Thiocapsa rosea: one gene and its partner. Each later gene encodes a partner of the first gene's protein in a complex. Links are inferred from orthologs where the notes say so. Each region holds a gene or a part of one and is shown on either strand. Other genes may lie near its edges.

Region 1 (11,429 bases):
TGCTCGAGGAGGTCCGTCACGGCCACGCCGACCAGTCGCTCCCCGAGCCTCATCTCGATAAAGCGCGTCGATCCGCCCCAACGCTCGACCAGAAAGCGGCGGTAGCTGCCTTCGGAGGCATCGTCCGCCATACCGCCTTGCGGATGGCGCTCCCTGAGGTAACGTCTGTAGAGTTCGAAATGGCTCGGCTTGAAGGTCGCCGGGGTATCGAGCAGGCTCAGCTCGGCCGAATTACGGCGCCAGTTGCGACGTTGCGAGCGGTTCGGGACGAAATCCGCAACCGGCACCCGGACCGGCACGCAGGCCGCACAGCCGCGACAGGCCGGTCGGTAAACATGGGAGCCGCTGCGGCGGAACCCCTGATCGACCAGGGCCTGGTAGGTCGCGCCGTCGATGTGGGCGGTGGGGTCAACGAAAAGGGTCCGTGCCCGGCGCTCGGACAGATAGGAGCAGCTGTGCTCGCCGGTCAGGTAGAGGGCGAGATGGCGCCCTGCAAGGGGGCCGTCCGCGGCGTTCATAGTGTCTCCGCGTTGCCGTCGAGAAGGGGGAGGTGCTCGCGTCCGTCGTCCCAGTGCCGACCGGGCGTTGCCGGAGCGGCCAAACGGCAGAGCCGATCCAAGCGACGCACCAGCTCGTCGCGAGGGATCTCGACGGCGCCCAAACGCATCAGATGCTCGGTGCGCATCTGACAGTCGATCAGGCCGAAACCCCACTGCGTCAGGCGCTCGCACAGATGTACGAGTGCAACCTTCGAGGCGTCGGTCGCCCGGCTGTACATGGATTCTCCGAAGAATGCGCCTCCGACGGCAACCCCGTAGAGGCCGCCTGCGAGCTTCCCGTCCTGCCAAACCTCGACCGAATGTGCGCTCCCGCGTCGATGCAGGGTTTCATATGCCATCACCATTTCCGGAAGGATCCAGGTGCCGCCGTGCGCGTCTCGCGGTGCCGCGCAGCCGCGAATGACCGCGCCGAAGTCGCGATCCATGGTGACCCTGAATGTCTGCTTGCGCAGTCGTTTGCGTAGGCTGCGCGGCACCTTCAAGGCTTGAGGAAAGAGCACGGTGCGCGGGTTCGGGGACCACCACAGGATGGGGTCGCCTTCGCTGAACCAGGGAAAGATGCCGCGTCTGTAGGCGCTTTCGAGGCGCTCCGGCGACAGATCGCCGCCGAACGCCAGCAGGCCGTCGGGATCGCGCAGTGCGTGGCGAACATCCGGGAATGCGGACCTGTCGTACGGGTCGAGTCGCGGGATCATGATGAACCCTGTCCGGCCGGTGCCGAGGCGGCCGATAGGCTGTTGTCTCGGCGGTGGGGACTGTGGGTCTGCATCTCGGCGATGTAGTCGTCCATGCCCTCCGCCTCGAGGGTCACGAAGCGTGCGATGGCGTCGCGAAAGGCCGAGTCGGCGATCCAATGGGCCGACCAGGTCGGGGTCGGCAGGAAGCCGCGGCTGACCTTGTGCTCGCCTTGTGCACCCGGCTCGAAGCGGGTCAGGCCCTGCTCGATGCAATAGTCCAGGCCCTGGTAGTAGCATGCCTCGAAATGCAGGCTGTGGAAGTCCTGAAAACATCCCCAATGGCGTCCGTAGAGCGAGCGTGCGCCGACCAGGTCGAAGGCGGCGGCGACGATGTCGTTGCCGTAGTCGGCCAGCACCAGCAGGAGATTCTCGCCCATCGTCTCGCCGATGGCCTGGAAGAAGGGCAGCGAGAAGGTCGGGATCCCGCCGCGCTTGTCGAAGGTGTCGCAATAGAGGCGATGGAAGGTGGCCCATTCCGCCTCCGTGACGGCGTTGCCGGGGATGCGTCGAATCCGTACGCCGGATTCGACGACGCGGCGCCGCTCGCGTTTGACCTTTTTGCGCTTCTCGGCCGTAAAGGTCCCGAGATAATCCTCGAACGTGTTGTAGCCCCGGTTGTTCCAATGAAACTGACACCCGACGCGTTTGATCAGGCCTTGATCCTCGAGCAACGCCTGCTCGTCGTCCGCCGTGAACAGCCAATGCAGCGAGGAGACCCCCGCCTCCTCGGCCACCCGGATCGCGCCCTGAATCAGTGCGCGTGCATGGTCTCGGCGCGCGGGCGAATCCCCGGTCAGGAGTCGCGGTCCCGTCGCGGGCGTATAGGGCGACGCGATAACGAGCTTCGGATAGTACCGCAGCCCTTTGCGCCGATAAGCGTCGGCCCAGCTCCAGTCGAAGACGAACTCGCCGTAGGAGTTGAACTTCAGGTAGCAGGGCGCGGCCGCGACCAGATGTCCCTTCGTATCGTGCAGCGCGAGATGCCGCGGCAACCAACCGAGCGACTCGCCCACGCAGCCGTGACGCTCCATGGCATCGAGGAATTCATGCCGCAGGAAGGGGCTGTCGTCCCCGACGAGCCGGTTCCATTGATCCGCGGGGATGTCGGCAATCGCCGAGTGGGTCGTCAGTCTATACATGGACATCGATCGGAAGGCCGGGCCGGTATCAGGCACATGAGGGCGCCCGATCGGTGCCCAAGGCATCGGGGTGCTCGGTTGCGCTATTTGTCCGCGGCGGCCAAGGCGTCCAGATACTTCTCCGCATCCAACGCGGCCATGCAGCCGGTTCCGGCGGAGGTGATTGCCTGACGATAAACGTGGTCCATCACATCGCCTGCGGCAAAGACGCCCGGCACGGAGGTGGCCGTCGCATTGCCGTCGATTCCGCTGTTGACCTTGATGTAGCCGCCGGCCATCTCGAGCTGACCGTCGAAGATCTGGGTATTGGGCTTGTGACCGATGGCGATGAAGACGCCTTGCAGATCGATATCCTGCGTCGCGTCGTCGAGCGTGCTCTTGATGCGCATCCCGGTGACGCCGGTCGCGTCGCCGAGGATCTCCTCGAGCGTGTGGTTCCAGGCGATCTTGACGTTGCCGTGCTCGGCCTTCTCGAACAGATGCTTCTGCAGGATCTTCTCCGCGCGAAGGGCGTCGCGTCGATGTACCAGGATGACCTCGGAGGCGATGTTCGACAGATAGAGTGCCTCCTCGACCGCGGTGTTGCCGCCGCCGATGACGGCGACCTTCTGGTTGCGATAGAAAAAGCCGTCGCAGGTTGCGCAGGCCGAGACCCCGCGGCCGCGAAAGGCCTCCTCCGAGGGCAGGCCGAGATACATGGCGCTGGCGCCGGTGGCGATGATGAGTGCATCGCAGCTGTAGACGGCCGAGTCGCCGGTCAGCTTGAAGGGACGCGTCCCGAGATCGACCGCGTTGACGTGGTCGAAGATGATCTCGGTCTCGAAGCGCTCGGCGTGGCGACGCATCCGCTCCATCAGCTCGGGGCCTTGGACGCCGTCGGGGTCGCCGGCCCAGTTGTCCACGTCCGTCGTCGTCATCAACTGGCCGCCCTGTTCCAGGCCCGTCACCAGGACCGGGCTCAGGTTGGCGCGAGCGGCGTAGACGGCCGCCGTGTAGCCGGCGGGGCCGGACCCCAGGATCAAGAGCCGGCAGTGTTTGGTTTCGCTCATATCTCGATTCTCCAGTTAAACCGCGCCCGGTGCGGTATGCGATGTTTTGGATGGGATCGGCCCCGGCAGACTTGACGATCGCTCGAGCCGGCGCGGTTTAAAAGATTAAAAAATATATCATTCTCGACGCGGTTGAGTTGCGCGTTGTGTTCGGGTCGGGCGACGCCTCGAATCCGGTCGGGATTCGCGGTCCCTCACGGCGATGCGGCGCTCGAGGTCCTGCGCGACACCCCGGCAATGCCGTGCCGTCCGCGCGCGGCGTTCAGGGGTTCTTCGTCCCCTCGGTCCTCGCGGTCACACGGCGGACCAAAGGTCCCAGTGTCAGGCCCTGCACCAGCACGGAGAAGACCACGATGATGTAGGTCACGCTCAGGAGCAGATCGCGCGGCTCGCCCTCCGGCAACGACAGGGCCAAGGCAACCGAGATCCCGCCCCGCAGGCCGCCCCAGGTCAGGATCGAGAGGAAGCCGGGCTCGAAGTGGCGATGGCGGCGCAGCAGGTGGAAGGGCAGACCGACACTGGCCAGTCGGGCGAGCAGCACCAAGGGGATCGCAAGGAGACCGGCCAGCATGAACTGCCCGGTGATGCTGATCGCCAAGACCTCCAGTCCGATGATCACGAACAAGACGGCGTTGAGGATCTCGTCGACCAGCTCCCAAAAGTCGTCCAATCGATACCGGGTGGCCTCGGTCACGGCGATGGCGCGGCCCCGACTGCCGATGATGAGGCCCGCGACCACGATGGCGATCGGTGCCGAGACGTGCGCATGCTCGGCGATGGCATAGCCGCTCATGGCCAGCGCCAGGGTCACCATGATCTCGACCTGATAGTTGGCGGTCTTGCTGATCATGTACAGCGCGATCCAGCCGATCACGAAGCCGAACGCCAGCCCTCCGACGATCTCGGTGGCGAAGATCATCAGGGTGTTGCCGAACCCCGGCGTCGTCTCGCCGGCAGCAAGGCCGGCCAGCAGTATGAAGACCACGACCGCAACGCCGTCGTTGAAGAGCGACTCTCCGGTGATCTTCATCTCCAGCGACTTCGGGGCCTTCGCGTTCTTCAGGATGCCGAGCACCGCGACCGGGTCGGTGGGCGAGATAAGCGCACCCAGGAGCATGCAATAGATGAACGGGATCTCGATCCCGAGCGCGTGGAACAGGAGCCAGCTACCGCAGCCGATGAGGACGGTTGCTCCGATGACGCTCGCCGAGGCGAGGATCGCAATCGCCCACTTGTGTCTGGCGAGCTCGCGTAGGTCGACGTGGAGCGCGCCTGCGAAGAGCAAAAATCCCAACATCCCCTGCAGCAGGGCCTCGCTGAAATCGATGCTGGCCAGCATGCGTTGAACCTCGTGCTCCAACTCCCGGGCAAACGGGAACGGCAGCAAGAGCACGAGTGAAAACACCAGGGCGATCAGCATCAGGCCGATGGCGTTCGGGAGCTTGAGATAGCGATCGTTCAGCCAACTGAAGAGCGCCGAGAATCCGATCAGGACGGCGAGAACATCAAAAAGTCGCATCGTTTTGGGGTCCTTGTTCGCTGGGCCGTGGCGTTTTCGAATCGGCGAGCCTTAAGCGGTCCGCTGTTTGTTCCGCACGCACATCCCGGAGTGATCGCCTGTGCATCGACCGCAGGGGAAGGCCAGGCCGGATTCGCGTCCGGTCCGATGATGGCCTGCGATGCGCAGCCGCAGCGCGATTATGCCGCGTCTTCGCCGGTTCGGCGCGCGGTGACGCAGCCGCGCTCATGCGAACTCGCCGCCGGCCGAGGCGTTTTGGGCACGGGGTCGCGTTCCCGGCAGACGCGCCGATGCTCACTTGACACATGGCATTCGGCAGTCTAGAAGTCTCGTTTACAGGAGATTGCGAAACATATCGAGTGTAGATCATGACGTGTCGGCAAGGCGGTTGCATTCTCTGCGTCCTTTTCATTGCCGGGATCCTGTCCGGCTGCGCCACTTCGCGCAACGATCTCGGCGGCCCGCGCGCCGACGTGGTGCTGGCCGGCTTGTCTCAAGTCGGAACGCCCTATGTTTACGGAGGAAACACGCCCGGCCAAGGCCTGGATTGCTCCGGGCTCACCTATTACGCGCACCATGTCGCCGGGGTGCAGATCCCGCGTGTCTCGATCGAGCAGCTGCGCGCGGCCACACCCGTGCCGGGTCGCCAGCCGCGGGCCGGCGACATGGTCTTCTTCCGCACCGGACCGGAGCAGCACCATGTCGGCCTGATGGTGGACAACGAGCGTTTCGTGCATGCCTCGACATCCCGCCGAGAGGTCCGGCTCGACCGCCTCGAGACGCCGTACTGGCAGGCCCGTTACCTGGGTGCCGGAACCTACCTCGACTGATCCGCCCGATCGGACGCGGCCTTCCGCTCGCGTTTTTTGGCCCAATGTAGCACAATGCGCGACAGCTTCCGGTCGAGCCGGGGGTGTCGATGTCACCACAATGAAATACTCGAAGGAGTTGACAAACATGTCCGATAAGCCAATGAGCACGAGCCGTCGCGACGCTGTCAAGGTGATGCTGGGTACCGCTGCCGCGATCCCGGTCATCAATTTGGTCGGCTTCGGCACCGCGCGCGCCGAGGTTCCTGCAAACGCAGTTGCCGCGAACGATCCCACCGCGGTCGCGCTCAAGTACAGCGCCGATGCAACCAAGTCCGATCGTGCTGCCGCCGCTCGTCCCGGTCTTCCGCCCGATGAGCAGATCTGCTCGAACTGCCAGTTCCACCTCCCCGACGTCGCCGGTGCGACCGAGGAATGGCACGGCTGCAGCCTGTTCCCCGGCAAGTTGATCAACGTCAACGGCTGGTGCGCGTCCTGGACCCTTAAGGCCGGCTGATCGCGTCGATCAATCGGCTCGGATCGTCCGTAACGGGGCCGTTTGGCCCCGTTTCTCTTTGCATGGCCGAACCTTGGGATGCCCAATGCGCCCGGGCTCGTGTCACCCCCGACAGCCATGTTCCCCTGATCGTCCGACTCTGCTCCTTCCAGGTCCAGTTTTTGCTTTGATTTCGAGAACGCAATCCTTCCCAGACGTTCTCCGGTGATCCTCATGACCTTCTCGCAACACCCCTCGTCCTCGAGTTCCGAGATTGCCCAACCCTTCGGCGGTTCGATCCGTTCTCCCGATACCTCGGCCCCGAGTTGGCGCATGGCGGTTCTGCGCGGTATCGTCTGGGGCCTGATCGGGATGATCTATGCGCCCTTGTTTACGGGTCTCGCAGAGTTGTTCCAGGGCCTCGGCTTCGGCCACGGGACCTACATCGCTGCCGCAGCCTTGGCGGGTGCCGTCGGGGCCGCGCTCTACGGAGCGCGTGAGGTGGCCCTGATCGCGACGGGCATCGGTGTCCTGGTCGGCGTCCTTGTCCTGACGCTCTTTGCCGAGCAAATCGCTGTTTTCCATGTGGTTTTTGTAGCGGCTGCCGTCGCCGGTCTGGTCGGTCTGACCGTGAGCTTTCCGGCACGTTGCTCGAGACATGTCCCGGGGAAGACCATGGCGGGCCTGGCGACGGGTGCGATCGGCGGCGGTTTTCTGGCGCTGGTCGAGCCTTTTCACCCGAATCCATTCTCCTCGTTCGCGGTCCTGGCGTTTCTGGTCAGTGTCAACGGGGTACTTTATGTCGCGACCGTGCGCTGGTGGCTGTCGGTGTCGCATCGGTTGCATTGCGAGTCGCGGCCCTGCTACATCATCGAGTCCTTGGTGATGGCGACGCTGGCAGGTGTGGCCGCCGGCAGCGTTTGGATGATGATTGGTCCTCTTATCGATATCGAGAGCGGGTTGTGGGAATCCGCGAGTGCGGCCATGCACGATCGCATCCCGATGGCGATTCTCGGGGGGCTGTTCGGTGGCGCGATCGCAGGCATGCTGCTCGAGCTCTTTCGGTTCTCCTGGGTGCACGACATTTAAACCACGTCCAGAGCGACACGCGTCGTTTTCATGTTGCGGTTGGCTTCGGAGATGTCCTCGATCTCGGTGAGACGCGGTTTAAAGTTTAATATTTTTGAATACTTTAAACCGCGCCGGCTCCGACACGTTGTCGGAGCCGGCGCGGCCAAGACACTCCAACACACGACGCATATCGCATCGGGCGCGGTTTAAAGACATGGCGAAAACAGCCTCAAGCCGGAAATGGCTCGATCGGCAGCACAGCGATCCCTACGTCAAGCGCGCGCAGCGCGAGGGGTATCGTTCACGCGCCGCCTATAAACTGCTCGAGATCCAGGAGAAGGACCGGATCTTTCGCCCGGGGATGAGGGTCTTGGATTTGGGTGCCGCTCCGGGCAGTTGGTCCCAGATCGCCGCACGCCTCGTCGGGGCGCGCGGCAGTGTCGTTGCGCTCGACCTGCTGCCGATGGATCCGCTGGCCGGCGTCGTCGTCATGCAGGGCGACTTCCGCGAGCCCGAGATCCTCGAGCGGCTCTGTGAAAGCTTCGGCGGCGAGCCGCTTGATCTGGTGCTCTCGGATATGGCCCCCAACATAACCGGAATGACGGTCGTGGATCAGCCGCGCTCGATGTATCTTGTGGAATTGGCCTTGGATCTTGCGCGGTCGCATCTGCAACCCGGAGGGTCTCTGGTCGTCAAAGTGTTCCAAGGCACGGGCTTCGACGACATCCTGACCGAGCTGCGACGGAGCTTCTCCAAAGTGGTCAGTCGTAAGCCCAAATCGTCGCGATCCCAGAGCCGGGAGCTTTACCTCGTCGCCAAAGGCTTTCATCCTTGAGGCGTCGGTGCTAGTTTCGATCGTCCGACCTCGACACAATCGCGTCGGTCCACCATCAGCAGGGGCAAGCGGCCGTGAATGACATGGCGAAAAATATACTTCTTTGGGTGGTCATCGCCGTCGTGCTGATGTCCGTCTTCAACAATTTCACCACTGCGCCGACGACGCCTCGGACCCTGACCTATTCCGAATTTATCGAGCAGGTCCGGGGTGGCGAGGTCAAGGAGGTCACGATCCAGGGTCGCACGATCGAGGGCATCAGCGGGTCGGGGCAGCGGTTCACGACCTTCAGCCCCGGTGACGACGGACTCGTGGGGGACCTCCTGAATCACGGCGTCGTGATCAAGGCCGCGCCTCCCGAGAAGCAATCCGTCCTCATGCAGGTCCTGATCAACTGGTTCCCGCTCCTGATCCTGATCGCGATCTGGATCTTCTTCATGCGCCAGATGCAGGGCGGTGCCGGCGGTCGCGGTGCCATGTCTTTCGGCAAGAGCCGCGCCCGGATGCTCTCCGAGGATCAGGTCAAGGTCACCTTCCAGGATGTCGCGGGTGCCGAGGAGGCCAAGGACGAGGTCTCGGAGATGGTCGATTTCCTGCGCGATCCGAGCAAATTTACGAAGCTCGGCGGCAAGATCCCGAAAGGCGTCCTCATGGTCGGTCCGCCCGGAACCGGCAAAACCCTGCTCGCCCGCGCGATCGCAGGCGAGGCGAAGGTGCCCTTCTTCACCATCTCGGGCTCGGACTTCGTGGAAATGTTCGTCGGTGTGGGCGCCTCGCGCGTGCGCGACATGTTCGAGCAGGCCAAGAAGCACGCTCCCTGCATCATCTTTATCGACGAGATCGACGCGGTCGGCCGGCATCGTGGTGCCGGTCTGGGCGGCGGTCACGACGAGCGCGAGCAAACCCTCAACCAGCTCTTGGTTGAAATGGACGGGTTCGAGGGCAACGAGGGCGTCATCGTCATCGCGGCGACCAACCGCCCCGACGTTCTGGATCCGGCCCTCCTGCGTCCGGGTCGGTTCGACCGCCAAGTGGTCGTCCCGCTCCCGGACGTGCGCGGTCGCGAGCAGATCCTGAAGGTGCACATGCGCAAGATCCCGGCGGGCGAGGACGTGAAGGCGTCGGTCCTGGCGCGCGGCACGCCCGGGTTCTCGGGTGCGGATCTCGCCAACCTCATCAACGAGGCCGCTCTCTTCGCCGCTCGATCGAACAAGAAGATGGTCGACATGGACGACATGGAGAAGGCGAAGGACAAGATCATGATGGGCGCCGAGCGTCGCTCCATGGTCATGTCCGACGACGAGAAGCGGTTGACCGCCTATCACGAGTCCGGCCATGCCATTGTCGGTCGACTGGTCCCCGACCACGATCCGGTGCACAAGGTCAGCATCATCCCGCGGGGTCGGGCGCTGGGCGTGACCCTCTTCCTGCCCGAGGATGACCGCTTCAGCTACAGCAAGCAGCGCCTGGAGAGCAGCATCTCGAGCCTCTTCGGCGGACGCTTGGCCGAGGAGTTGATCTTCGGCCCGGAAAGCGTGACCACCGGCGCGCAGAACGACATCCATCGTGCGACCGAGATCGCGCGCAATATGGTCACCAAGTGGGGTCTGTCCGACAAGCTGGGTCCGCTGACCTACAGCGAGGAGGAGCAAGAGGTCTTCCTCGGGCACTCGGTCACCCAGCACAAGAGTGTCTCGGACGAGACGACGCATCTCATCGACGAGGAGATCCGCAACGTCATCGAGCGCAACTACGAGCGTGCCCGCGGCCTGCTGACCGCCAACATGGACAAGCTGCACGCCATGTCCGCCGCGTTGATGAAATACGAGACCATCGATGCGGAGCAGATCAACGACATCATGTCCGGGCGCCCGCCACGTCCGCCGAGTGACTGGGAGGACGAGGAGACCGGCGGCCGCCCGGCCGGTCGTCGCTCCGATCGCGCTCGACAGGCGGATCCCGAGTCGGGTCCCGACGACGGGACACTTGGACGACCTGCCAGCGAACACTAGGCACGGAGGCCGATATGTCGGGACGTCGTTATTTCGGGACGGACGGGATCCGTGGGCGCGTCGGGGAGGGGATGATCACCCCGGACTTTGTCCTCAAGCTCGGTTGGGCGGCCGGACGCGTCTTCGGCCAGGGCAATGGCGGAAAGGTCCTCATCGGAAAGGACACGCGGATTTCGGGCTATATGTTCGAGTCGGCCTTGGAGGCGGGCCTGGTGGCGGCCGGAGTCAATATCCGGCTGCTCGGGCCGATGACCACGCCCGGTGTGGCCTATCTCACGCGGACCTTTCGCGCCTCGGCCGGCATCGTCATCACCGCCTCGCACAATCCTTATCAAGACAACGGTATCAAATTCTTCTCGGCCGACGGCGACAAGCTCCCGGACGAGGTCGAAGAAGCGATCGAGGCCGAGCTCGAGCGGCCCCTGCGCACGGTTGATTCAGCCGCGCTCGGCAAGGTGAAGCGGATCGACGACGCCAACGGGCGTTACATCGAGTTCTGCAAGAGCACCGTTCCGACGAGTATGAATTTCCGTGGACTGCGTGTCGTCGTCGATTGCGCCCACGGCGCGACCTACAACACGGCGCCCTATGTCTTCGAAGAGCTCGGCGCCGAGGTCATCCGCCTCGGCGCCGAGCCTGACGGGTTCAACATCAATCGCGATGTCGGCTCCACCCATCCGGACGCCCTGTGCCGAGCGGTCGTGGAAGAAGGGGCCGATCTTGGCATCGCCTTCGACGGCGACGGCGACCGGGTGCTGATGGTCGACGGCAAAGGCCGGCTGATCGACGGCGATCAACTCCTGTACGTCATTACCAAGGACCGCCTTGCCGACGGGGCGATGCGCGGCGAGGTCGTCGGCACCCTCATGAGCAACCTGGGCTTCGAGCATGCCTTGCAACGCCTCGGCGTCGGATTCGTGCGGGCCAAGGTCGGCGACCGCTACATCATGGAGCATCTGAAGCGCTCGGACGGCATCCTCGGCGGCGAGCCCTCCGGACACATCATCTGTCGCGACCGCACCAGCACGGGTGACGGCATCGTCGCGGCACTGCAGGTCCTGGCCGGGCTAAAACGTCTGGACAGAGAGCTGCACGAGGTCTGTGCGGAGGTTGCGCCCTACCCGCAGGTCCTGATCAATGTCAGGTTGGACGCTCAACGCGACGTCGTCGGCTTGTCCGCCGTGCAGGATGCGGTGCAGACC
Region 2 (17,264 bases), 770 kb from region 1 along the record:
ACCCTCGATACGAATACGCAGGTCGGGGTGCTCGGCGAGCAGCCCGGCGATCCGATCCAGGCTCGGCAGATCGTCGTTCGGCAAGGTCGCCATGCCGGGCTGGAACCGCAGCTCGGTGTCGGCAAGCTTCAGCAACATGCCACGATCGGTGTGCGTGCCGCCCAGCTCGGAAAAACGCCGGTAGAGGTCACGCAAGCCGGCCACCGCTGCAGCGGCCTCTTCACGCGCGGCAGACTGCAACCGCTCCGAGGCGGTGCGCTCCTCCTCGATGGCCTTTTCCAAGATCGCGATCCGCGAGCGGGCCTCGGCCACGGCCTTCTCGCCGATATCCTCGGCAGCAGCACTCACGGCGCCGAGCTCGGCGCGAAGATCGGCCAGCTCGGTCTTGGCGCGGGCGAGCTCGGCCTCGAGCTCGGCAGCCGTGTTTTCCTTCTCGTTCGCAACGGTCGCCTTGGCGACCTGCTCGCGTGCAAGCTGCTCGGCCAGGGCGGCGATCCGAGTCTCTGCGTCGGCCAACTGATCCGCGGAGGCCGTTCCGGCCTCCTGCAATGTCGCGGCATCGGCCTTGACCTTTGCCAGCTCGGCCTCGGCCAGCGCCAAACGCTCCTGCATCTGCGTGACGGCATCTGCAGACGGGGCCTGTTGCGACTGCTCGGCAAGCGCAGTGCGTGCCTCCTTCAGCTCGCCCTCAAGGGCCGAGAGCTGCATCTCGTGGGCGCTGCGGGCGGCATCGGATTCGGCCTGCAGGGTATGGAGTGCGTCCTGGGCCTCGGCCAAACGCGCCGTCAGCGCACGCGTGTCTTCCCCGCCTCCGGGTGCCGCGGGCAACAGGCCGGCGGCCTGTGCAGCGCGCATCAGCTCCTCGTCCTTGGGAGTCGCCTTTGCCAGACTCACGCGCTCGTTGAGGTGGCGCTCAAGCAGCTCGATCTGCTCGCGATGCTCGGCGGTCGACTCGGCGATCACCCGTTGGAGGCCGGTCAAATCCTTCTTCAGGCTCTCGGCGTTGGCCAGCGCCGCGTCGTACTGAACCTGGAGCTCCTGATAGGCCGCAATGCCACGGTCACGCTCTTCGAGCGCCGCAGCCGTCTTCGCCTGCTCCTCGGCAAGCACGCTCGCATCGGTTTGGCGGAGCGTCTCGATCGCCTCCCTGAGTGCGGCCTTGTCCTGCTCGGCAGCGGAGATCAGCTCCTGCAACTGGCGGCGCTCCCCCGAATGCAGATCCGTCAGCTCCCGGATACGCTCTTGAAGTGCCGCAATCTCGCTTTCCAGCGGAACGATCCGCGCTTCCCGATCCTTGATCCGTGCATCCGCCTCGGCGATACGGACGTCCTTCTGATCCAACTGCGCCGACAATTGACCTGAGTACCAGTCGTACAGCAGATAGACACCGATCAAAGCGACCAACAAAACCCAGGCAATCGGACGCACCAACGCGGAATTGGAACCGGACATCGTCATCTCCCAAGGCGATCGTTGTTATAGGTATACGAGCCCGCGAGATTATCCCGGATTGGGGCGCGGGTCTCCAGCGCCCGCTTTGCGCCGCCTCTGCCGCCGGCGCCTTAGCCGCCGCCGGCTTCGACTGCCGCCTCGAGCGACTGCTGCGCGATCTCCAGCTCCTCGTTGGTGGGAATCACCAGCACCTGCACTGCACTCTCCGGCGTGCTGATGCAGCGCTCGCCGCGCTCTTCGGGCGCATAGTTGGCGATGTCGTCCATCTTGATCCCGAGGTTCTCCAGACCCTCGCAGGCACGACAGCGAATCTCCGCGGCGTTCTCACCGATACCGCCCGTGAAGACGACGGCGTCGACCCGGCCGAGTTCGGCGTAATAAGCGCCGATGTATTTCTTGATCCGATGGGCCGTGATGCCGATAGCAAGCTCCGCACCGTCGTTGCCTTCCTCGGCCAGACGATCGATCTCGCGCATGTCGTTCACCCCGCTGATTCCCAGCAGACCGCTCTGACGATTGAGCAGATCCTCGATCGCATCGATCTCCATGCCGAGGTTCTTGGCAAGATAAAAGAGCACGGCCGGATCGATGTCACCGCAGCGCGTGCCCATGACGAGACCCTCCAGCGGGGTGAGTCCCATCGAGGTATCCACGCTCTTGCCGTCGCGGATCGCCGTCGCGCTCGAGCCGTTGCCCAGATGCAACGTGATCAGGTTGCAGCTCTCCAAAGGCCGGCCGAGAAGAGCCGCGGCGCGCTTGGCGACATAGAAGTGCGAGGTGCCGTGAAAGCCGTAGCGGCGAATCCTGTGCTCCCGATACAGCCACTCCGGAATCGCGTAGCGATAGGACGTCCGCGGCATCGTCTGATGGTAGGCGGTATCGAAGACGGCGACTGAGGGGACCGTCGGGAAGAGCCGTCGGGCGACCTCGATGCCGGCGAGGTGGGCCGGATTGTGCAGCGGCGCGAGGGGCACCACGTCGCGAATGGCATCGACGACGGCATCATCGACGATGGTCGGGCGCTTGAAATGCTCCCCGCCGTGGACGACGCGATGACCGATGACGGCCAGCTCCGAGACGTCGCCCAGGACCCTCGTCTCGTGCAGGGCCTTGACGATGCGATCGATGCCGTCCTGATGGGTCGGGATCGGCACCCGGGCGCGACCCGACTGCCGGATCCCCGATGCATCCAACCACTCCTCCTTGATTTCGCCCTCGGGCTCTCCGATGCGCGAGACCGAGCCCGAGGCGAGGGCAACCCAATCCTCGCTGAGGAAGAGCTGATATTTGATCGACGAGCTGCCTGAATTGAGGACGAGTACCTTCACCTGAGTCTCCTGATCAGTCCCGAGTCACGTGGGCGTCGGCATCGGCTTGCGCCGCGGCGAGGGCGTGATCGTTCTGTGCCTGAATCGCGGTGATCGTCACCGTATTGACGATGTCTGTCACGGTGCAGCCGCGACTCAGATCGTTGACGGGCTTCTTCAGGCCCTGCAGCACCGGGCCGATCGCCACAGCATTGGCGCTGCGCTGGACCGCCTTGTAGGTGTTGTTGCCGGTATTGAGATCCGGAAAGACGAAGACGGTCGCGCGACCGGCGACCTCGCTCTCGGGCATCTTCGAGCGCGCCACCCCGATGTCGACCGCCGCATCGTACTGGATCGGACCTTCCAGCTTGAGATCGGGACGACGCTCGCGTGCGATCCGCACCGCCTCGCGCACCCGCTCCACATCCGCGCCCTTTCCCGAGCTGCCGCTGGAATAGGAGAGCATGGCCACACGCGGCTCGATCCCGAACGCGGCTGCCGTCCCGGCGGAGGTGATGGCGATGTCTGCCAGATCTTCCGATGTCGGGTTCGGGTTCACGGCACAGTCGCCGTAAACCAAGACCCGATCGGCGAGACACATGAAGAAGACGCTGGAGACAAGCTTCACCCCCGGCTTGGTCTTGATGATCTCGAACGCCGGTCGGATGGTGTGCTGGGTGGTGTGTACGGCGCCCGAAACCATGCCGTCGGCGTCGCCCGTGTGGACCATCATGGTGCCGAAATAGCTCACGTCCTCGAGTGCGTCGCGTGCCATCTGCTCGGAGATGCACTTGTGCTTGCGCAGCTCGAAATAGGTTTGCGCATAGCGCTCGCGATCCGGGGCGGTGATCGGGTCGATGATGGGGATGTCATCCAGCTTGAGCCCCAGCTCGCCGATCCGACGGCGGATCTTCTCGGGGTCGCCGAGCAAGGTAAGGTCCACGACCTGGCGCAGCGTGAGGATCTCCGCCGCCCGCAGGATCCTCTCGTCGGTGCCCTCGGGCAGCACAATGCGCTGACGACGCGACTTGGCGCGTCGCACCAGCTCGTACTCGAACATCAGCGGCGTGGTGCGGTCGGAGTGTCGCACCGCGATCCGAGCGCGAAGCTCTTCGATGTCCACATGGCCTTCGAAGAGACCGAGGCCGGCCGCGATCTTGCGTTCGTCACCGGGGAGGATGGTCGCCTCGATGCCGTTCACCCGCATGGCCGTCGTGAAGGTGTCGGTCGGCACCCGCAGGATCGAGACCTTGGTGCGGCGCAGACCCTCGAGCAGACGCTGGACGTTCTCCGCCGGCTGCAGTCCGCCGGTCAGGAGCAGCCCGGCCACACGCGGGAAGGACGAGGAGACGTCGGCCGCGAGACTCGCGAGGATGATGTCCGAGCGGTCGCCGGCGGTGATGATGAGACAGCCGTCCTCGATGTAGCTCAAGAAATCCGGGACCTCCATGGCCGCGATCTTGTAGTTGGAGACGACCTGGTTCATCGCGTCGCCGTCGCCGCAGAGACATTCGCAGTCCAGGGCCTGGCGGATCTCGCCGACGGTCGGCATGCCCAGTGCGGCCTGGCGCGGCAGCACGTAGACGTTCTCGCGCTCCGGCAAGAGCTTGCGGGCACGGGCCTTGACCGTCTCGACATGTTCCGGGTCGACCCCGTTGATGACGCTCGCAAGGAAGTCTCCGCCGCGATTACGCATCGACTCGTGGGCCATGTAGAGCGCCTCGAGCGCCTCCTCCGGGCTGCGCCCGAAGCCTTTCACCACGACCACGACGTTGCAGCCGAGGTTGTTGGCCAGGTCGGCGTTGAAGTCGAACTCCAGGGAGGGCACGAGGCCGTCGAAATCGGTTCCGGCGCAGACGACCAGTTCGCAGCTCTCTTCCAGCATCTTGAATTTATTCAAGATCATCTTGAGTAGTTCGTCATACTGACCGGCTGCAACCAGATGACTGGCGGTTTCCGCCGTACAGCCGTAGAGCATCTCCGGAGAGAAGGGAAGGTCGTAACGGCTGCGGATGAGTGTGGTCAGGTTGTCCTGCTCGACGCCCTTGGAGACGATCGGGCGAAAGAACCCCACCTTCCGATTGATGGCATAGAGCATCTCCATGAAGCCCAGAACAACCACGGACTTACCGCTGCCGGAACCGGCACCGGCGATGTAGACGCTTTGCATGGATCTTCCTCTTGCGCGAAACAGGCTGGACGGGGTCGAGCGACCCGATCGAGTGATTTGATGATTCGGCACGGCGAACGCCCCCGAATGCTGCACTGCGCAAAAATACCAGAAAACGGCGCTCGACGGCGACCTCGTATTAAGCCGCGTCCGAGCGATATGTTGATGTCCGGCTCAGGTCCGCACCCTCAAGTGCACCAAAGGTCTTATCCCTGACGCGGCTTAAGTCATTAAAATTTTTATCGTCTTGAACCGCGTCGACTCGGACGCCTGTCGGTATCCACAATATCCAGGCAAACCCCGCGCCGTCCATGTCGCACCGGACGCGGTTCAACCGCGGTTCAAAGGGCCTCGGACAGCCGCCACTCGCCGAAACTCTCGGTCAAGTACGCCTTGCTGCTGATGTAGTTCAAAACGTTGCGCAGTCGGTAGAAGCGCACGACCGAGTCGACCCGGATCAGTTCGTTGCCGCGCTCATCGAAGAAGAGGATCGACGGGGCATAGAAAAGTCCGAGCTGTTCGGCCCACGCGCGTGCCGTGGTGCGCTCCCCGGAGGGCGTAACGACGGGCGTCTCGGACCACATGTCGAGCTGGACGCTGTCGAAGTTACCGAAATAGCGCGTAATCGCGGGCTCCTTCAGGGCTTGGCCGTGCAGCACGTCGCAGGCATGGCAATCGCCTTGCTCGAAGAAGACGGCGAGCGGGCGCTCGCTCGGGAAGCGTCGATCCAGGTTGTACGGGGGCTTCGCGAAGAAGGGCTGCTCGTTCAGGTCCTCCGGCTCGAACACCATGCGGTTCTCGCCGCGGGCGAGATAATCCCGAAAGGTCTCGCGGGTGTAGTGCCCGTCGGCGACATACTCGAGCGCGGCACGGAACTGATAGGGCGGATAATAGCCGCGCAAGCGCAGGGCGAGCTTGCCTTCGGCGTCGTAGAAGAGCAGAGAGGGGGTGAAATTGGTGTCCTCGCGGATGGAGAACTCACGCTCGGTCATCACCGCGCCGTCGATCGTCGTGACCTCCTCTACGCCCCAAACGTCGATGGAGACCAGATCGAAATGACGCTGCGTGTACTCAAGGATATCGGAAAGACCGAAGTTCTCGTTCAGAAGTTTATGGCAGTAGGCACAATGTTTCTGGCCGAAATAGACGATCAGCCCCTGTTTGTCGTCGGCGATCGCCTCCTCGAGGTCGCTGGGAAGATCGAGGAAACCCGTTTTGAACCAATCCGGATGCTCGAGCAAATCCTCGCGCGGGAAGTCGTCGAAGCTGTAGGCCGAATCATCCGGCGGGGGCACGTCTTGGGCCTTCGCGCCGTCGATGACCGTCGGGGCGCCCGCGAGCAGGCCCAGTGTCAAGACGATCGCCGAGGCGGCGGAAAAACGAAACATGCGTGATCTCCGTTGGGGGTTCAAACCGCGTCCAGAGTGAAATGCGTCGTTTTCACGTTGTATCGGGCTCAGGGATTCTTCCGACCTTCTTGGAGACGCGGTTTAAAATTTAAAATTTTTTAGTATTTAAAATGCGCCCGCGCCGACAGTTGTCGGAGCCGGCGCGGCCGAGACAAATCAACACACGACCCATATCGCGTCGGGCGCGGTTTAGGGTCGAGGCTCGCGACCCATAACACGCAAGGCGATGAACAGGGCCGCGACCGACCGGGCCTCGTCGAAGTCCTCCCGAGCAAGCAACGCGTCGATCGCGTCGAGCCTCCAAGGCACCACCTCGATCGGCTCCGGCTCGTCGCCGGGGAGCGACTTGGGATAGAGGTCGCGCGCCAGCACGATGAGACTATGATGCTCGATATAGCCGGGCACCAGCGAGACGCGTTTGATGATGCGCAGGTCACGGGCGCCGTAGCCGATCTCCTCCTGGATCTCGCGATCGGCGGCGGCCAAGGGATCCTCGCCGGCCTCCACGACGCCCTTGGGCAGGCCGAGCTCGTAGCGGTCGCTGCCGGCACCGTACTCGCGGATCAGGAGCACGGTTTCGGCGTCGAGCATGGGGACGATCATCACCGAATCCGTGCCCCCGGGCACGCGCTCGAAGGTGCGGCGCGCGCCGTTCGCAAACTCGAGATCGACCTCCTCCACCCGGAACAAGCGGCTCTGGGCGACGATCCGCCGATCCAGTATTTTCGGTTTGCGCAGCATGAACGAAACTCCGATGGGTCAAGTCGCTGCGAAGCGACGCTGGAAACACGAGGCGACAAGGGGCATGGCATGATCGATTGGCATCGTATCGACTCCGTCTTCCTGGATATGGACGGCACCCTGCTCGACCTGCACTTCGACAATCATTTTTGGCTCGAGCATGTCCCCGCGCGCTACGCGCAAGCCCGTGGGCTCGCGCCCGAGGTCGCCAAGGCCGAGCTGCTCGCCCGCTATCGCGACGTCGAGGGTACACTCGAGTGGTACTGCGTCGATCACTGGAGCCGCGAGCTCGGTCTGGATATCGCCCTGCTCAAGCAGGAGGTCGAGCATCTGATTGCCGTCCATCCGCACGTGCTTGACTTTTTGGAGGCACTCGAACGGCGCGGCAAGCGCCGTGTCCTCGTCACCAACGCCCATCAGAAGGCGCTCGCGCTCAAGCTCTCGCGCACACGGCTCGGCGGGCACTTCGACCGGGTCATCTGCTCGCATGACTTGAAGGTCGCCAAGGAGACGCCGGGGTTTTGGCCGCTGGTTCAGGCGATCGAGCCCTTCGACGTGGAGCGGACCCTCTTCATCGACGACAGCACAAGCGTCCTGCGCGCAGCGCACGACTTCGGATTTCGCTGGTTGATCGCCGTCGTCGAGCCCGACTCGAAGGGTCCGAGGCGCGAGGTCGCCGATTTCCCGGCGATCGCTCACTTCGGCGATCTGCTTCCGGGTCTGCATTCGGACTGACCGAGTGACAAGGTGCGGTTTCGCCGCTCAATCGACCGGCTCGGGCGCCGGAGCAGGCGTCGGCGGATTCGTGCCGTCTGCGCTCGGTTTCTTGGCCCGACGCCGCCGACGTCGCTTCTTCGGCTCACCCGTCGAGGTCTCCGTCTGCGGCGCGCCCGCCTCCGGGCTATCGATCACCGGCGCGTCGCTGACCGCCAACCGGGCCGCCGCCGACGGATCCGTAAGCGCAGCGATCTCGGGCTGTCTGCGAGGTGCCGCGACAGGGGTCTCGGCCGGAGTCTCCGCGGACGGCGCCCTCGGCTGCGCCTCCTCCGACCGCGATGGCGACCGGGACGGCGACCGACGCTCCCCGCCCGAGCGTGGACGGCGCTCGCCGCGCCCGGCACCGGCTCCGCCGCCACGGGGCGCGCGTGCAGGCCGCGCCTCGCACCGATCCTCTCGGTCCGGGCGCATCCGGCTGCGCGGATTCACCTCGGCGAGCAGCGCCGGATCGACCGGCTCGACGGGGATCTTCGCGCCGATGAATGCCTCGATGTCCGGCAGGCAGAAGGCATAGGTCTCGCAGACGAAGCCGATGGCGTCGCCCGCGGCACCGGCACGCGCGGTTCGCCCGATGCGGTGGACATAGTCCTCCGGATCCTCGGGCAGATCGTAGTTCACGACATGGGTCACGTCCGGGATGTGCAGGCCGCGCGCGGCCACATCCGTGCCGACCAGCACCGGGAGCGTGCCGTCGGTGAAGTCCTTCAGGAGCTTCAGACGCTTTTTCTGGGGCACGTCCCCGGAGAGCACCGCGGTGTTGATCCCGTTGCCCTGGAGAAAACCCCAGACGCGATCGGCCTCGCGTTTGGTGTTGACGAAGACCATGATGCGCGCATCGTCCCAGCCGCGGACCAGGCCGAGCAGCAAGGCGATCTTCTCCTCGTTGGAGGTCATATAGCAGCTTTGGCGCACGCGATCGGCCGTGATGGTCTCGGTCTCGATCTTTACGAGCTGCGGGTGATTCATGTGCTCGTAGGCGAGCTCGGTGACGCGATAGGAGAGTGTCGCCGAGAAGAGGAGCCCCTGACGGTTCTCCGGCGGCGGCATCCGCCGGAGCAGGAAGCGGATATCCTTGATGAATCCGAGGTCGAACATGCGATCGGCCTCGTCGAGCACGACCGCCTCGATCGCCTGCAGGTCGAAGACCTTTTGCTTGAAATAGTCGATCAGGCGCCCAGGTGTGCCGATGAGGATATCGACGCCGCCGGCAACCTGATCGCGCTGCTCCTGATAGCCTGCTCCGCCGTAGACCACGGCGATGCGCAACCCCGTGTGCTTGGCAAGTAGCTCCGTATCCCGGTGAATCTGCACGGCAAGCTCGCGGGTCGGGGCTAGTATCAGCGCACGCGGACGTGCGATCTGCACAGGGGCAGGTCCGGGATTGGTCAGCAGGCGCTGCATCAGAACGATCAGAAAGGCAGCGGTCTTGCCGGTGCCGGTCTGGGCCTGACCGGCAACGTCCCGGCCCGACAGTGCGATCGGCAGGGTTTGTTCCTGGATCGGGGTACAGCGGGTAAAGCCCGCCTCTTCGAGTCCGTCGATGATCCGTTGATCGAGCGCGAAGCTGTCGAAGCGGGTCTGAGTGAGGTGTTTGTCGGTCATGACGTGGGGAGTCCCTGGAGCTACGCGCCTCGCGGAGTGGGCAAGGCTTGCAAATTCTCTTCGCTTTGGATCAAATAGCATCTTACTCAAGGGCACATTCCAACGCCAATTCGCCCGCCCGCTCCACGACCCGTTCGCGCCGCGCCCCAGCGACCCCGCTCCGCCGTCATCCGCCGAACGTGATACCGAAACAACCGCCCGTGCCGCAAACACCCTATGGGAGATCACTTCAGTGAGCGATAGCATCGTCCATGTGACCGATGATTCATTCGAAGACGAGGTTCTGAAATCCCTCGAACCCGTGCTCGTGGACTACTGGGCCGACTGGTGCGGACCCTGCAAAATGATCGCACCCGTGCTCGACGAGATCGCCGGGGAGTACGCGGGCCGCATCAAGGTCGCGAAGCTCAACATCGACGAGAACCCCAACACCCCGCCGCGCTACGGGATTCGCGGCATCCCGACCCTGATGCTGTTCCGTCAGGGCGAGGTCGAAGCCACCAAGGTCGGGGCGGTGTCCAAGTCCCAACTGACGGCCTTTATCGACAGCAACCTCTAACGGCCATCGACAACGGCATCCGGTTCAACCTCCCGGCCGTCCCGCGGACCGGAACGGATACCGGCACCCATGGCCATCGATCGACACTCCCGAGGGGCCGCCGCCAAGGCGCCCCGTCCCCGTAAAGCGACCACCCCCAACCGCGTTCCCCCGCAACACGGGCCCTGCCCCGGGGCGTTGCCGAACACCCCCTCACCTCCGCCGACGACAAAAAATGTGATGAACCTAACCGAATTAAAGAAAGCGCCCGTACCCGAGCTGGTCGCACTGGCCCAGTCCATGGAGATCGAAGGCGTCGGGCGGTCGCGCAAACAGGACCTGATCTTCGCCATCCTCAAGGCGCAGGCCAAACGCGGCGAGGACATCTACGGCGATGGGGTGCTTGAGATCCTCACCGACGGCTTCGGATTCTTGAGATCCGCGGACGCCTCCTATCTCGCCGGACCGGACGACATCTATGTCTCCCCCAGCCAGATCCGCCGCTTCGCACTGCGCACCGGCGACACCATCTCCGGGAAGATTCGGCCACCCAAGGACGGCGAGCGCTATTTCGCACTGCTCAAGGTCAACGACATCAACTTCGACCGGCCGGAAAACGCCAAGTCGAAGATCCTCTTCGAGAACTTTACCCCGCTGTTCGCCAACAAGCGGCTCACCCTCGAGATCGGCAACGGCAGCACCGAGGACATCACGGCGCGGACCATCGATCTGGTAGCCCCCATCGGCAAGGGCCAGCGCGGACTCATCGTCTCGCCGCCCAAGGCCGGCAAGACCATGATGTTGCAGAACATCGCCCAATCGATCGGTCACAATCACCCGGACTGCTACCTGATCGTGCTGCTGATCGACGAGCGCCCGGAAGAGGTCACGGAGATGGCCCGCTCGGTGCGCGGCGAGGTCATCTCATCGACCTTCGACGAGCCCGCGACACGCCATGTGCAGGTTGCCGAGATGGTCATCGAGAAGGCCAAGCGCCTGGTCGAGCACAAGCGCGACGTGGTCATCCTGCTCGACTCCATCACCCGACTCGCACGCGCCTACAACACGGTCGTGCCTTCCTCCGGCAAGGTCCTGACCGGCGGTGTCGACGCCAATGCACTGCAGCGGCCCAAGCGCTTCTTCGGTGCCGCGCGCAACGTCGAGGAAGGCGGCAGTCTTACCATCCTGGCCACCGCGCTTGTGGACACCGGCTCGCGCATGGACGATGTGATCTACGAGGAGTTCAAGGGCACCGGCAACATGGAGATCCACATGGATCGCCGCATCGCCGAGCGCCGCATCTTCCCTTCCATCAACATCAACCGCTCCGGTACGCGCCGCGAAGAGCTGCTGATGAACCCCGCCGAATTGCAGAAGATGTGGATCCTGCGCAAGATCCTGCACCCGATGGACGAACTCGCCGCGATGGAATTCCTGCACGACAAGCTCAAGGCGACCAAGACCAACGACGAGTTCTTCTCCTCCATGAAGGGTTAAACCGCGTCTCGGTGTGACATGAAACGCGCTGAGCAGGTCCGCACGCCCTGCGTGAACCAACAACCGATGCAGTCGACGCGGCTTAAGTCTTTATTTTCTTTTGTTCTAAACCGTGTCCGACTCGGATCTCGCGGGGTCCGCCAGACGGCCATTTCAAACGCGACATCAAGGCTCGCTCGGGGCGCGGTTTAGCCATGTACGCGCCGAAGCCGATGCGTCCGCTCTGGCCGCCGCTCATCAAGCGGGACAAGCCCCCTAAGCCAGGGCAGACCGAAGATGAACGGCGCCAGGCGCGAATCCCGCTCACGCATCATGAGATCCTGGCCCTTGCCGAGCCCTTCACGCGTCGGGGGCGGCATGTCGATCTCGCCGGGAGCGACCGACTGGCGCGCCGTATCCGTTTCAAACCAACCGCATATCCGGGCACGCGGGGTGATCCGGGCGGACTCACCGAGACGCTCGTCCTCGAAAACCCGGGGCGACAACACTTCCGACTGACTCGGACGCTGACCGACGCGGCGGGGCGCGTGGCGACCCTGCGCAGCGACGGGCCGGACCCGAAGGCCCTGATCGAGCGGGTCGATGCGGTGGATCCGAGGCGTCAATTCCCCAGGCTCGGCGGGGTGCGGGTGGCCTGCAGTTATCGGATCGAGGTCGACCCGGGCACCGACGGAGGCTCGAACGAGGCGGTGCGTCTCGTCTTCCTCCGCGCCTTGACGGACGTCGACGGGATCGGTATCGAACTCGACGCACAGGTCGGGCATGGGATGCCTGCCGAGATCCGGCTCGTTTCGACCCCGCAGCGCGCGATCCGTCCATCGGAGGATCTGCTGGCGGTCTTGGGATGGGCGTGGCGGTCATTGCGTCCATTCGACAGGGGTTGGCGTGCCCATCTGCGCATCCCGGCGACCGAGCCCGCGCGCACGCCGGATGTGGAAGCCAAGCTCGCACGGACCTTGGAACATCTCGTCACGACACTCGGCGCATCGCCCGCCGACTTTCACCGGACCTGGCTGCGGCAGCGCTGGTTCGCGTTGGCGAGACGCACACTCGGACTCATGACGATCGCCGGCCTCCTGGCCATCGGTCCGGGGATCCTGCTGTTCGGCGCCCCGGAGGGCTCCCCGCTGCGCCTCTTGTCGTTCGTGATGCCCTCGCTCCTGATCCTCGTCCTGATCGCGCGACACGAGGCGCCGAGCCTGAAGGTCACACCGCTGCCGCGGCCCTTGCCTGCCGACGCCTGGACGCCGATTCCCCGAGATGCCCACGACGACATCTCCGACGACCTCCACGCGTCAGCGTAGGGTAAGCAGATAGGCCACCAGGTCGGCGAGTTCCTGCTTGGTCAGGTTGGCCGCGGGCATGGTGGCATTTGGAATGGCTGCCTTTGGATCGGTGAAATAGAGCGCGAGCCAAGCCGCGTCCCGCCGCTGACCGACACCGTCCAGCGAACCTCCGAGGTTGGCCATCGGCCCCGACACGCCGGCGACGATATGACAGAGATTGCACAGCTTCGCCTCGTAGACCAGACGGCCGGCCTCAGGACTCCCGTCCTCGGCGCAGACCGTTGCAGCCGGCAAGGCCAAAGTGGCGAGAAGGGCAGCAGTCGCGCGGTGTCCGTTCATCGGGGTCTCCTTTGCGCCGTGTCGTTCGAATCAGTTGTCGGGCTCTTCGGGCGAGGTCTCAGCCGCCTCGCCCGCTAAACCGCGTCCAGAGCGAAATGCGTCATTTTCACGTTGCGTTCAGCGTCGGGGACTTCCTCGATCTTGGCGAGACGCGGTTTAGGATTTAATATTTTTGAATACTTTAAACCGCGTCCCCCGCTAGGGCTTTGGATGCACCAAACGCCGAGCTCAATCGGAAGTCAGCATATCGCTCTGGACGCGGTTTAAATAGGTCATGAGATCCTTGTGCCCGACATGCGCGTGGCAGGTCACACACCGAAAGTTAGAGCCGGCCTGAAAGTAGGCCGCATGCGCGAGGGCCGTGGTCGGGTCCTCCGCCGGGGCATCCTCAAGGGCTGCATGACACATGATGCAGCCGGAGTCGTAGACGTATTCGGCGCGACGCTCGAGGAGACCGATCCAATCCGGCTCACGAAACACCGATCGCAGCTCAGCCCACCCGTCCCGAATGCCGGTCGTGACCTTGGCCGCAAGATACTGCCCGGGACTCTCATGGGGCAAATGACAGTCGACGCAGGCGGCCTTCAGGCCACGCGGATTGCGCCCGCCATGGACATCCTGGTCGTAAGCCAAGGCGAAGGGTTCCATGGAATGACAGGTTGTACAAAAATCACGGCCGGAGGTCGCCTGGACCGCGCCTTCGACCAGAATCCAGCCCCCGGTCATCAGAATGCCGACGGACAGCAGGCCGAGCACACCCAGAGTGGTCAGGAGCCATTTCCGCTTGGTTGTCATGGGAGGATCATTCCCTCTTCTGGCGATAGAAGCCGACCTCGGCGATACAGACATCGGCATGAAACACACGACCGATACCCAGGATCCCGAGCTTGGTCAGGCGCCGTGTATCGAGCCGCTGGACCAGCCGATGCGGCTCGAACGATTCGAAGGGCAGATGCACCTCGCGCCACTCGGGTCCGGCGACGAAGGACGCGCGATAGGACTGCCAAGGCAGAAGGGTTGCCGTGGATTTCAGATGGAGGTTGTAGACCTCGCGGTTGCCGTGCACCAGGAGCCGAACCCCGTCGAACGTGCTCGCATCCAACCCGGTCTCGGGACCACCCGGCGGGGTCAGATCCAACATCGCCTGAACGAAACCGCCGTTGTTCGCCAGACTGACCTCGCCGGCGAGACAAAGCGCCTGCCGCCCATCCACGACACGCCGCTTGATGGCCCCCTCCGAGCGCCCGCCCATGACCTGATCGGTCACGGCTCGCCACGGCGTACCCAGTGCCGAGAGACCGTCCGCACGGGAGAAATCGTCGATCAGCCCCCCGTCCGCGAGGGATGGATTGAGGATAGCGAGCATGAGCAGCAACCCCGCGATGATGGAACCGAGAGAGCAACCTTTGTACATTTAAACCGCGTCCGGAGCGAAATGCTAAAGTTTCAGGTGAGCTCGACGTTATGGCCTGTCCACGGCCCTTAGCGGGGACGCGGTTTAAATTTGAATATTTTTAATATCTTAAACCGCGCGGCTCCAGCGGTCGTCAAGTCTGCCGGGGCCGATCCCATCCAAAGACATCGCATACCGCGCCGGGCGCGGTTTAACCATGACATCACGCAACCGGATGACCCCATGATGGCCCGACCGAGCACTCTCCATCTCGTCCTCCCGGCCGCTGCTGCGGCGCTTTGGCTCGCCATGACGCTCGCGATCGGGGATGCGCCAGCGAGCGAGGCCCAATACCTTCCGATCTCGGCGAAGGCCGAGGTGGGCTCGGCGACCATCCTGCTGGAGGTCGCACGCACGCCGCAGGAGCGCGCACTCGGCCTCATGTTCAGACCGGCCCTTGCGGACGATCGCGGAATGCTGTTCCCCGCCGACCCCTCGCGCCCGATCCGGATGTGGATGAAGAACGTCCCGGTCGCGCTCGACTTGGTTTTCATGTACGAAGGTCAGGTCGTGGCATTGGCCGAGCAGGTGCCGCCCTGCCTCAAGGCGTCCTGTCCGAGCTACGGCCCCTTCAAGCGAGCGGTCGATCAGGTGCTCGAGCTGCGCGCGGGGCGTGCCGCCGAGTTGAGACTGAAAGTGGGCGACCCGATCCACATCACACACACGGACTCATGATCCCGGACGCAGCATGTGATCATCGGTGGAATTTCCGTCGGGCGCCGCTTTTTCGTGACCTGTTAAACCGCGCAGGCTCAAGCGGCTGTCAAGTCTACGCGCGCCGATCCCATCCCAAAACATCGCATACCGCGCTGAGCGCGGTTTAGGCAGGTTCGTGCAGATCGAGCCGCCGCTCGATCCGCCCAAGGCGCCCCTCGATTTGATCCATGCGTTGGTGCGCAATGGCGTTGTCGCCGTGCAAACCGGCGACTTGGGATTCGAGCGACGACAAGCGAAGCTTGATGGTGCTCGTATCTTCGGCCATCTGATCGATTCGTGCGCGAATGTGCCGCAGGTGCTCCAGAATAAGGTTCTCGACATGATCGGTCATCGGGTTCCTCCGATCCGGTTTTGATGAATCATTTCGATAACGACGGTATCGTCGGCGACCCGCAATGTCTTTGCCAGATCCCGGGTTCTCACCGACTCCGCACCCAATGACTCGCAAGTTAGAAGCTTGCGCCGGCAGCCCGCCGTAGATACGGCTAGAGCCTTGCCACGCACCCTAAAGCAGTCTGGTTAAGACACCGAGAAAGGCGGCATTCTCCTCGGCCCGACCGACCGTCACACGCAGACAGTCCTTCAGCATCGGATGCGCGCCGTTGAGGTTCTTGATCAAGATACCCTGATCCTTCAGCCCTTTGAAGATGATGTCGGCACGATCCTCGGCGACACGCATCAGGATAAAATTGGCCTCGCTCGGATAGGCGTGGACGCCGTTCAGGGTCGAGAGCGTGGTCTGGAGACGCTGGCGCTCGGCTCGAATCATCCGTGCCTGCTCGTCGAGAAGCGGTTTGTGCTTCAGTGCGAAGGCCGCGGATGCCTGGGTCAAGACGTTGATGTTGTAGGGCAGGCGCACCTTGTCGATCTGTTCGAGCCAGGCATGCGGTCCGACCAGATAACCCAGCCGGATCCCCGCCAGCCCCATCTTCGAGACCGTGCGCATCACCAGGAGGTTCTGCCAGTCGCCGAGGAGCCCCAGGAAACTGCAATCGGTAAAGGGCGCATAGGCCTCGTCGACGATGACCAGGCCGGGCGCCGCCTCGATGATGCGCACCATGTCGTCGGCATCGAAACGATTGCCGGTCGGGTTGTTCGGGTAGGCCAGGTAGACCAATGCCGGCTGCTCGCGCTCGATCGCGTCGAGCATGACCGGCAGATCGATCGAGAAGTCGTCCGGGCGCAAGGGCACGCCGACATAGTCCATACCGGCGAAGCGGGCGATCATGCGGTACATGACGAAGCCCGGATCGAGCGACAGGACCTTGCGTCCGGGCTGCGCGACGGCGATGGCGAGCATCTGGATCAGCTCGTCGGACCCGTTGCCCAAGAGCAAACCCATATCGGACGGGATGGCCATCGCCTCGCGCACAGCCGCCTGGACCGCCGCGCCTTGCGGGTCCGGGTAGCGGTTCAGAGCAACCTCGCGCAGGCTCTCGAGCCACTCGGCCTTCAGTGCATCGGGCCAGCCGTAGGGGTTTTCCATGGCATCGAGCTTCACCAGTCCCGCCGGGTCCGGGACATGGTAAGCCGATAGGGCACGGATATCGGGGCGAATGAGCTGGCTGATCAGGTCATGCATGGGCGTCTCGCGAAGGTGCTAGTGCAGCGCGGCAGATGTGTCGAGACCGTTCGTGGTCGTTGTCGTGGTCGTTGTCGTAATCGGCCATCGATACGACTCCGATTACGATTACGACAACGACCACGACAACGACCACGAAAATGCTCTCGGACGGTCTCGGAATCTCTGCATTGCTCCACTAGGATAGACCAGGCTCGACCGGCGACTGCGTCTCGCCGCGATACTCGGCCGAGCGTGCATGTGCGGTGAGCCCCTCTCCCCGAGCCAAAATGGAAGCGGTCTTGGCCAACTGTGCCGCACCGGCGGCCGAGGCCATGATGAGGCTGGATCGCTTCTGGAAGTCGTAGACACCCAGCGGGGATGAAAAGCGCGCCGTGCGCGAGGTCGGCAAGAC

The links.
Region 2: the proteins of trxB (region 1) and trxA are in contact, whole or in part, in a crystal structure (PDB 1F6M), measured with the Escherichia coli proteins. The link is inferred for Thiocapsa rosea from one-to-one orthologs.

Annotation. Positions count from the first base shown.
Region 1 is NZ_RBXL01000001.1:386,941-398,369, reverse strand. Bases 1,503-4,379 are described here. They hold trxB (thioredoxin-disulfide reductase), read right to left. Parts: upstream 3,486-4,379; coding sequence 2,520-3,485; downstream 1,503-2,519. Other genes in these bases: BDD21_RS01750 (cation:proton antiporter), read right to left, coding at 3,748-4,379; BDD21_RS01760 (GNAT family N-acetyltransferase), read right to left, coding at 1,503-2,436. Also shown: BDD21_RS01770 (arginyltransferase), read right to left, coding at 1-518; aat (leucyl/phenylalanyl-tRNA--protein transferase), read right to left, coding at 515-1,255; more of BDD21_RS01760, read right to left, coding at 1,252-1,502; more of BDD21_RS01750, read right to left, coding at 4,380-5,004; BDD21_RS01745 (C40 family peptidase), read left to right, coding at 5,373-5,834; BDD21_RS01740 (high-potential iron-sulfur protein), read left to right, coding at 5,962-6,330; BDD21_RS01735 (hypothetical protein), read left to right, coding at 6,544-7,398; 23S rRNA (uridine(2552)-2'-O)-methyltransferase RlmE, read left to right, coding at 7,595-8,215; ATP-dependent zinc metalloprotease FtsH, read left to right, coding at 8,299-10,227; glmM (phosphoglucosamine mutase), read left to right, coding at 10,242-11,429.
Region 2 is NZ_RBXL01000001.1:1,160,073-1,177,336, forward strand. The notes cover bases 8,384-11,353. They hold trxA (thioredoxin TrxA), read left to right. Parts: upstream 8,384-9,690; coding sequence 9,691-10,017; downstream 10,018-11,353. Other genes in these bases: BDD21_RS05355 (DEAD/DEAH box helicase), read right to left, coding at 8,384-9,458; rho (transcription termination factor Rho), read left to right, coding at 10,237-11,353. Outside these bases: BDD21_RS05325 (OmpA family protein), read right to left, coding at 1-1,452; BDD21_RS05330 (acetate/propionate family kinase), read right to left, coding at 1,563-2,780; pta (phosphate acetyltransferase), read right to left, coding at 2,794-4,929; BDD21_RS05340 (thioredoxin family protein), read right to left, coding at 5,271-6,317; ADP compounds hydrolase NudE, read right to left, coding at 6,528-7,079; yrfG (GMP/IMP nucleotidase), read left to right, coding at 7,149-7,814; more of BDD21_RS05355, read right to left, coding at 7,842-8,383; more of rho, read left to right, coding at 11,354-11,493; BDD21_RS05370 (hypothetical protein), read left to right, coding at 11,688-12,797; BDD21_RS05375 (c-type cytochrome), read right to left, coding at 12,789-13,118; BDD21_RS05380 (cytochrome c3 family protein), read right to left, coding at 13,347-13,913; BDD21_RS05385 (CIA30 family protein), read right to left, coding at 13,921-14,532; BDD21_RS05390 (DUF192 domain-containing protein), read left to right, coding at 14,755-15,246; BDD21_RS05395 (hypothetical protein), read right to left, coding at 15,392-15,619; hisC (histidinol-phosphate transaminase), read right to left, coding at 15,794-16,870; hisD (histidinol dehydrogenase), read right to left, coding at 17,049-17,264. UniProt on the Escherichia coli protein: Participates in various redox reactions through the reversible oxidation of its active center dithiol to a disulfide and catalyzes dithiol-disulfide exchange reactions.